DNA from 2 places in the Ideonella sp. sgz306126 genome. Region 1 is predicted to be linked to the other one. Evidence: riboswitches for the same ligand, from Rfam matches in the RefSeq annotation. Region 1 holds a riboswitch; the other holds the start of a gene.
What was found. A riboswitch is a leader RNA that binds a small molecule or an ion and turns the genes downstream of it on or off. The one in region 1 is predicted to bind glycine.

Region 1 (4,472 bases):
CTCCGGTCACGGCAGTGCCGATCGGCCCGCCGACTCACTCGAACGCCGCGGCCGAGCGGGCCCGGTCGCGCAGCATGAACTTCTGGATCTTGCCGGTCGAGGTCTTCGGGATCGGCTCGAAGCGGATCTCGCGCGGCACTTTGTAGCTCGCCAGCAGCCCCTTGCAGTGCGCCACCAACTCCTCGGCGCTGACGGTGGCGCCGGGGGCGGTCTCGACGAACGCCACCGGCGTCTCGCCCCACTTCGGATCGGGTCGGGCCACCACGGCGCACGACACCACGGCGGGATGGCGGTACAGCGCGTCTTCCACCTCCAGCGAACTGATGTTCTCGCCGCCCGAGATGATGATGTCCTTGCTGCGGTCCTTGATCTTGACGTAACGGTCGGGCTCGAGCACGGCCAGGTCGCCGGTGTGGAACCAGCCGCCGCGGAAGGCTTCCTCGGTGGCCTTGGGGTTCTTCAGGTAGCCCTTCATCGCGATGTTGCCGCGGAACATGATCTCGCCCATCGTCTGGCCGTCGGCCGGCACCTCGGTCATCGTCTCCGGGTCCATCACGGTCATGCCTTCCTGCAAGGGGTAGCGCACGCCCTGGCGGCCGTTGAGCCGGGTCTGCTCCGACAGGTCCTGGCGGGCCCAGGTCTCGCGCTTGACCGCCACAGCGGCCGGGCCGTAGACCTCGGTCAGGCCGTAGACATGGGTGATGTCGAAACCCAGCCGCGCCATGCCTTCGATCATCGCCGCCGGCGGTGCGGCCCCGGCCACCATGCCGCGCACGCGCTGGGTGATGCCGTCGCGCAACTCGGGCGGCGCACTGATCAGCAGGTTGTGGACGATGGGAGCGGCGCAGTAATGGTCGACGCCATGCTCGCGCATCGCCTCCAGGATGGCCTTGGCATCGACCTTGCGCAGGCAGACATGGGTGCCGCCCAGCATCGCCACCGTCCAGGGGAAGCACCAGCCGTTGCAGTGGAACATCGGCAGCGTCCACAGGTAGCGCGGGAAGTTCGGCATCGTCCAGGTGGCGGCGTTGCAGACGGCGTTCAGGTAGGCCCCGCGGTGGTGGGTGACCACGCCCTTGGGATCGCCGGTGGTGCCGCTGGTGTAGCTGACGGCGATCGCGTCCCATTCGTCACGCGGCCCGTCCAGCCTGGCCAGCGGCGCATGCGCCGCCAGCAAGGCCTCGTACTCGTGACTGCCGACGCGCTCGGAGCGGCCGGTGAATTCGCTGTCGGTCACGTCGATGACGATCGGCTGACGTCCGTGCTTCTCGCGCAGCAGGCGCAGCGCCTCGTACATCAGCGGGCCGAATTCGCTGTCGGTGATCAGCACGGCCGTTTCGCAGTGGTTCATCTGCCAGGCCAGCAGCGAGGCGTCGAGCCGCGTGTTCAAGGTGTTGAGCACGGCGTTCAGGGCCGGCACCGCGTAATGCGCCTCGACCATCTCGGGGGTGTTGGGCAGCATCACGCTGACCGTGCTGCCACGCGCCACCCCCAGCGCCCGCAGCGCCGCGGCCAGCCGTGCGCTGCGTTCCCGCACCTGGGCCCAGGTGTAGCGCCGCTGGCCGTGGATCACCGCCGGCAGGTCGCCGAAGACCTCGGCACTGCGCTCGACGAAGCTCACGGGCGACAGTGCCACGTGATTGGCCGCAGTGGGCCCCAGATCTTGTTCATAGATGTTGTTCATGCGGTCTCCATCGGATGCCAGCGTCCCACTTTATACGCCGTGGCTGGAGCTTGGCTGACAACGCCTCGGGTACACTGGGCGCCTGCTAGGAGAGAGCCCCACCCGGGGCCGCCGAAGGCGCAGAGGCTTTAACCGCCTCGAACGCTCAGGCAAAAGGACTGGCAAGCGCAACGCCGTCAAAAGCGATGCGTTCCTCACTGGAGAGAGGCGGGAGCCGATGGCGACATCGGGAGCCCGTCCACCGAAGGGGCAAGCGGCGCTGCTGTGAACCACGGCGCTGTCAATCTCTCAGGTAAAGCGGACAGCGGGGGCACTTCTCGACCACACTGGTTTCATGAACTGCCCTCGAAAGTCCGCCGATGTCCGCTGCCTCGCCTGACGCTCCGCTGCTCACCACCCCGCTGCACGCCTTGCACCTCGAACTGGGTGCCCGCATGGTGCCGTTCGCCGGCTATGCGATGCCGGTGCAATATCCCGCCGGCCTGATGGCCGAGCATCGCCAGTGCCGCGACGCGGCGGCGCTGTTCGACGTCTCGCACATGGGCCAGCTGCGGCTGATCGGCCCCGACGCCGCGGCAGCGCTCGAAACCCTGGTGCCGGTGGACCTGGTCGACCTGCCCGCCGGCAAGCAGCGCTACGCCTTGTTCACCAACGAGGCGGGCGGCCTGCTCGACGACCTGATGGTGACCCGCCCGGCCACCGCCGATGCCGCCGCGTTCGGCGACCTGTTCGTCGTCGTCAATGCCGGCTGCAAGGACGCCGACATCGCCCACCTGCGTGACCGCATCGGCGCGCGCTGCCAGGTCCTGCCACTGCCTGAACGGGCCTTGCTCGCGCTGCAAGGCCCGCAGGCCGCCGCCGCACTCGCGCGCCTGCATCCGGGCGTCGCCTCCCTCACCTTCATGACCGCCGGCACCTTCACGCTGGCCGGTGCCACCTGCTTCGTCACCCGCTCGGGCTACACCGGCGAGGACGGCTTCGAGATCTCGGTCCACCGGGACCAGGCCGAGGCGCTGGCGCGCGCCTTGCTGGCCCAACCCGAAGTCAAGCCGGCCGGCCTGGGCGCCCGCGACACGCTGCGGCTGGAGGCCGGGCTGTGCCTGTATGGACACGACATCTCCACCACCACCACGCCGGTCGAAGCCGCGCTGACCTGGGCGATCCAGAAAGTGCGCCGCCCCGGCGGTGCGCGTGCTGGCGGCTACCCCGGTGCTGCGGTGATCGAAGCGCAGCTTGCCGGCGGTGCCACCCGCAAGCGGGTCGGCCTGATCGGCCGCGAGCGGGCGCCGGTCCGCGAAGGCACACCGCTGGTGGCGGCCGACGGCCGCCCGCTGGGCATCGTCACCAGCGGTACGCTGGCACCCACCGTCAACCAGCCGGTCGCGATGGCCTATCTGCCGCTCAGCCACACGGCGCTGGGCACCGAGGTGTTCGCCGAAGTGCGCGGCAAGCGCCTGCCGATGACGGTCGCTGCCCTGCCCTTCAACCCGACCCGCTATTACCGCGGCTGAGGCGCTGCCGCCTCCTTTCGTCCCCCCTCAACCAGGAGCACGTCATGACGACCAAGTTCACCCCCGACCACGAATGGATCAACATCGAGGACCACGAAGCCGCGGTCGTCGGCATCACCTTGCACGCACAGGATGCGCTGGGCGACGTGGTGTTCGTCGACCTGCCCGAGGTCGGCAAGAGCTACGCCAAGGGCGACATTGCCGGCGTGGTCGAATCGGTCAAGGCAGCCGCCGACATTTACATGCCGGTCAGCGGCGAGGTCGTCGAGGTCAACGAAGAGCTGCGCAACAACCCCGCGCTGGCCAACACCGATCCGCTGGGCAATGGCTGGTTCTTCAAGGTGCGGGTCGCCGACATGACCCAGTTCGACGAGCTGATGGACGCGCCGGGCTACGACGCGCTGCTCAAGACGCTCTGACCCACCGCTCACGCCCTTCCGTCGGCCGAAGCCGTCCTTGTCCGGATGGCCTCGGACTGCGGCGGCCCCTGCCCGACCGAGACCCCTCATGACGACACCGCTTGCCACGCTGGAGAACGCCAGCGAATTCACCGCCCGCCATATCGGCCCCAGCCCCGCCGACGAAGCCGCGATGCTCGGCGTCATCGGCGCGGCCTCGCGCGAGGCCTTGATCGGTGCCATCGTGCCCGCAGCGATTCGCCGCCCCACCGCCATGGACCTGCCGGCGCCGGTCGGCGAAGCGCAGGCGCTGGCCGAGCTGCGCGCGGTCGCGGCGCAGAACCAGGTGCTCAAGAGCTTCATCGGCCAGGGCTACCACGGCACCCACACGCCGGGCGTCATCCTGCGCAACATCCTCGAAAATCCCGCCTGGTACACCGCCTACACGCCCTACCAGGCGGAAATTTCCCAGGGCCGGATGGAAGCGCTGGTGAACTTCCAGACCCTGGTCTGCGACCTGACCGGCATGGCCATGGCCAATGCCAGCATGCTCGACGAGGCCACCGCCGCCGCCGAGGCCATGACCCTGGCCAAGCGCAGCGTCAAGAGCAAGAGCAACACGCTGATCGTGGCCGGCGACTGCCACCCGCAGACCATCGAGGTCATCCGCACCCGCGCCGAGCCGCTGGGCATCGAGGTGCTGGTGGGCATGGCGCCGCAGCTGATGGAACAGCACGACTACTTCGCCGTCGTCGCCCAGTACCCGGCCACCACCGGCCTGATCCACGACCTGAAGGCCCAGGTCGACGCGGCGCATGCCAAGCAGGCCGCCTTCATCGTCGCGGCCGACCTGCTGGCGCTGACGCTGCTGGTGCCTCC
Region 2 (4,472 bases), on a different contig from region 1:
GCCCGAGGTGCGCGAGCTGACCGCCCGCACCATCGCCCGCGTGCGCGGCACCGAGGAAGCGCGCCAGGGCTTCGCGGCCTTTCTGGCCAAGCAGCCCGCCCCGTGGATTCCCCGAGACGACAAGACATGAACACCTTCGAATTGAGCAGCACCCCGGTGCTGGTGGTGGGCGCCGGCATCATGGGCGCCGGCATCGCGCAGGTGGCGGCCCAGGCCGGCCACGCGGTGCAGCTGCACGATGCCCGGCCGGGTGCCGCCGCCGACGCCAAGGACAAGCTTGCCGCCGGCCTGCAGGCCCTGGTGACCAAGGGCCGGCTGACGGCCGAGAACGCAGCCGCGACGCTGGCTCGCATCACCCCCCTCGACGCCCTGGCCGAAGCGGCCGGCGCAGGGCTGGTGGTCGAGGCCATCGTCGAGAAGCTGGAGGTCAAGCGCGCGCTGTGGCGGGACCTGGAAGCGCTGGTCTCGCCCGAGTGCGTGATCGCCACCAACACCTCGTCGATCTCGGTCACCGCGCTGGCCAACGGCATGGCCCGGCCCGAGCGTCTGGTGGGCATGCACTTTTTCAACCCGGTGCCGCTGATGAAGCTGGTCGAGGTGGTCTCGGGGCTGCACACCGCGCCTGCGGTGGCCGACGCCATCTTCAAGCTGTCCGCGGCCTGGGGCAAGACGCCGGTGCACGCGCGCTCGACCCCCGGCTTCATCGTCAACCGCATCGCCCGCCCCTATTACGCCGAGACCCTGGCGCTGCTGGCCGAACAGGCCGCGACCCCGGCCGTGCTGGACGCCTGCCTGCGCAGCGCCGGTTTCCGCATGGGCCCCTGCGAGCTGATGGACCTGATCGGCCACGACACCAACTTCGCCGTCACCCAATCGGTCTTCGAAGCGAATTTCTTCGACAAGCGCTACGTGCCCTCCGGCGTGCAACGCGAGCTGGTCGACGCCGGCTGGCTCGGCCGCAAGAGCGGCCGGGGCTTTTACCGCCATCCGCAGAGCGAGGCCGACAAGGCCCTGCCCGCGGCGGCGCCGCAGGCCGCACCCGGCGCGGTCACCGTGACCGGCCGTTGCGCCTGGGCCGAACAGATCGCCGCCCGGCTGATGGCCGGCGGTCTGCGCGTGAGCCGTGACACCGGCACCGCCGACGTCGGCCTGACGCTGGCCGCGGGCCGGCTGGTGGTCAGCGACGGCCGCACCGCGACCGAGCGGGCCGCCCGCGGCGGCGAACGCAACCTGGCGGTGTTCGACTGGCAGGTCGGCGGCGAGCCGCCGGCAGGCACGCCCCTGGCATTTTCGGTGGCGGCGTCGGCGACCGAAGGCTTCACCCTGGCGGCCGCGGGTGCACTGGCCGCCGCCGGCTGGCACCCGCTGCGGGTGGCCGATGCGGCAGGCCTGGTCGTCGCTCGCACGATCGCGATGCTGGTCAACGAGGCGGCCGATGCGGTGCTGCAAGGCGTCTGCTCCCCCGAGGGGGCCGATGCGGCGATGAAGCTGGGCGTCAACTACCCGGCCGGCCCGTTCGACTGGCTGGCCCAGGTCGGCACCGGCCCGGTCGTGGGCTTGCTGGACGCGCTGGACGCGCACTACCGCGGCGAGCGCTACCGCGTCAGCCCCTGGCTGCGCCAGCGGCTGCTGGCGGAACAGGCGGCGCGATGAAATTCGCCGAATTCCACGCCGGTCAGGTCATCGAGGCCGGGCCTTACGCGATCAGCGAAGCCCAGATCCTGGCCTTCGCGACCGAGTGGGATCCGCAGTGGTTCCACACCGACCCGGAGGCCGCCGCGCAAGGCCGCTTCGGTGGCCTGATTGCCAGTGGCTGGCAGACCTGCGGGATCGCGATGCGGCTGGTGGCCGACGCGGCGTTGAAGGGGTCCGAATCCTTCGCATCGCCCGGTCTGCAGTACGTGAAATGGCCCCACCCGGTGCGCCCGGGCGACCGCCTGCACCTGGTGGCCACCGTGGTCGAGGCCCGCTGCTCGGACAAGCGGCCCACGCTGGGCATCCTGCGCTGGCGCTGGCAACTCTTCAACCAGCACCAGCAACCGGTGCTGGACCTGGAAGCCACCAGCCTGTTCGATCTGGCGCGATCGCCTCCCGCGCAGCCGCTATGATGCGGGCCTGGCAGGAGAGCGCCGGCCCCTCGGGCCGGCCACCGAAGGCGCAAACTCCCATGCACGCTCAGGTTCCGTACTGCCACGGTCAGAACGCCGTCTGGAGAGCCGTCAGCCACCGCTGATGCACCGAAGGAGCAAGGCCCGGCCCGACCGCCGCGGCTGAATCTCTCAGGTACCAAGGACAGGGGGAGCGGCACGCACCACGCCCGACCGCGTGGCGGGTGCGCCACCGCTTGCTCTCTGGAGAGTTCCCCGATGAACGTCATCGTTCTGGGTGCCGGCCTGCTCGGCACCACGTCCGCCTATTACCTGCGCCAACTGGGCCACGAGGTCACCGTGGTCGATCGCCAGGCCACCCCCGCCGCCGAAACCAGCTTTGCCAACGGCGGCCAGATCTCGGTCAGCCACGCCGAGCCCTGGGCCAACCCCGGCGCGCCGCTGAAACTGCTGAAGTGGCTGGGGCGGGAAGACGCGCCGCTGCTGTTTCGCCTGCGCGCCGACCTGCGCCAGTGGCTCTGGGGCCTGCAATTCCTGCGCGAATGCACGCCCGCGCGCACCCGCCACAACATCGAGCAGATCGTCCGCCTGGGCGCCTACAGCCGGGCCGAGTTGCAGGCGCTGCGCGCCGCGCGCGGCATCGCCTATGACCAGCGCACCCAGGGCATCCTGCATTTCTACACCAACGAGAAGGAGTTCGACGCCGCAGAGGCCCCCGCCGCGCAGATGCGCGCGCTGGGCTGCGACCGGCGCGTCATCTCGGCCGACGAGGCGGTGGCGATCGAGCCGGCGCTGCGCCACATCCGGCCGCAGCTGGCCGGCGCCACCTACACCGCGGAGGACGAATCGGGCGATGCCAACCGCTTCGCCCGCGAACTGGCCCGGCGCTGCGCGGACGATGGCGTGCACTTCCTGATGAGCCACACGGTGACCGCGCTGCGCAGCGCCGCCGGCGAGATCGACCACGTGGAGGCCACCGATGCTGAAGGCCGCTTCCAGCGCCTGCGCGCCGATGCCTATGTGCTGGCGATGGGCTCGCTGAGCCCGGTCCATGCCAGGCCGTTGGGCCTGAACCTGCCGATCTATCCGGCCAAGGGCTACTCGGTCACCATGCCGGTGAAGAACGCCTCGCTGGCCCACCAGGTCTCGCTGACCGACGACGAGTTCAAGCTGGTCTTCTCCAGGCTGGGAGACCGGTTGCGCATCGCCGGCACGGCCGAGCTGAACGGCTACGACCGCGACCTGAACCGCGTCCGCTGCGAAGCCATCGTGCGGCGCACCGAGCAGCTGTTTCCCGGCGCGGGCGACACCACCCAGGCCCAGTTCTGGAGCGGTCTGCGTCCGGCCACGCCGTCCAACGTGCCGTTGATCGGCAGGAGCCGCATCGGTCGCCTGTTCCTCAACACCGGCCACGGCACCCTGGGCTGGACGCATGCCTGCGGCTCGGGCAAGAGCATCGCCCGCATCGTCAGCGGCCTGCCGCCGGAGCTGGATTTCGCCTTCGCAGGCGTCGGGCACTGACGCGGCCTGGACGGCCTGGCCCGGCGGCCGCCGGGCCAGGCCGTCCGTGCTGATCAATCGATCTTCACGTACTCGTAGTCCACCGGCTGTTGGTTGATGCCCATCCGCGGTGGCGCGATCCAGCGGGCGTACTGGCCCGGCGCATGGCAGGGCCGCATCAGCGAATGGATGAAGTCGATGTCGGCCGCGTTGGGCAGCCATTCGTCCTTCAGGGCCGCCCAGCTCTCGGCCCCCAGGATCTCGCCGGTCGGGCTGATCGCGTGGCCGCCGAATTCGCCGATCCGGCGGTTGAAGCCCTTGTGCGGCTGGGTGAACCGGAAGTCGATGCCCGCTTTCTCGATGGTCTTGTTCCAGCGATCCAGCCCGCCCTGGCAATCGGCGATGTAGTCGTCCAGCAGACGGGCGTTGATGGCGCGCAGCGCGGGGGTGTCCTCGACCACCAGCTCGCCGTCGACCACCCGCATCACCGGATACGTGGCGTTCTGCAGCTCGTGGTCGTCGCCGGTCAGCCTGGCCTCGTTGAAGCGCCCCTTGAGTCCGGCGCTGAACGCTTCGGCGGCGTTGCTGCTGATCTCGCTGCCGAACAGGTCGCGGGTCACGCTCATGTGGAAGTTGGCCTTGCGCTGCAGCAGCGGCAGGTCGACCACGCCCAGCGACCGGATGCGCTCCACGTCGTACGGATCGGTGATGCCGGCCTGGACCATCGCGGCACAGGTGGCCTCGACGGTGCGGCCGACGCCGGTCTCGCCGACGAAGAGGTGATGGGCCTCTTCCGTCAGCATGAAGCGGCAGCTGCGGCTCAACGGGTCGAAGCCGCTTTCGGCCAGCGCCGCCAGCTGCATC

Region 2: linked by a shared signal. The riboswitch ahead of AC0N04_RS03640 (D-amino acid dehydrogenase) and the one ahead of gcvT (glycine cleavage system aminomethyltransferase GcvT) in region 1 are both predicted to bind glycine.

Annotation. Positions count from the first base shown of each region.
Region 1 is NZ_JBVYWP010000004.1:333,944-338,415, reverse strand. Features, by position in the region: gene AC0N04_RS13940 (acyl-CoA synthetase) at 35-1,684, opposite strand; glycine riboswitch at 1,761-1,855, shown strand; glycine riboswitch at 1,872-1,999, shown strand; gene gcvT (glycine cleavage system aminomethyltransferase GcvT) at 2,044-3,195, shown strand; gene gcvH (glycine cleavage system protein GcvH) at 3,240-3,614, shown strand; gene gcvP (aminomethyl-transferring glycine dehydrogenase) at 3,703-4,472, shown strand, end outside.
Region 2 is NZ_JBVYWP010000001.1:789,872-794,343, forward strand. Features, by position in the region: gene AC0N04_RS03625 (enoyl-CoA hydratase-related protein) at 1-130, shown strand, start outside; gene AC0N04_RS03630 (3-hydroxyacyl-CoA dehydrogenase) at 127-1,653, shown strand; gene AC0N04_RS03635 (MaoC family dehydratase) at 1,650-2,108, shown strand; glycine riboswitch at 2,199-2,306, shown strand; gene AC0N04_RS03640 (D-amino acid dehydrogenase) at 2,367-3,629, shown strand; gene boxB (benzoyl-CoA 2,3-epoxidase subunit BoxB) at 3,683-4,472, opposite strand, start outside.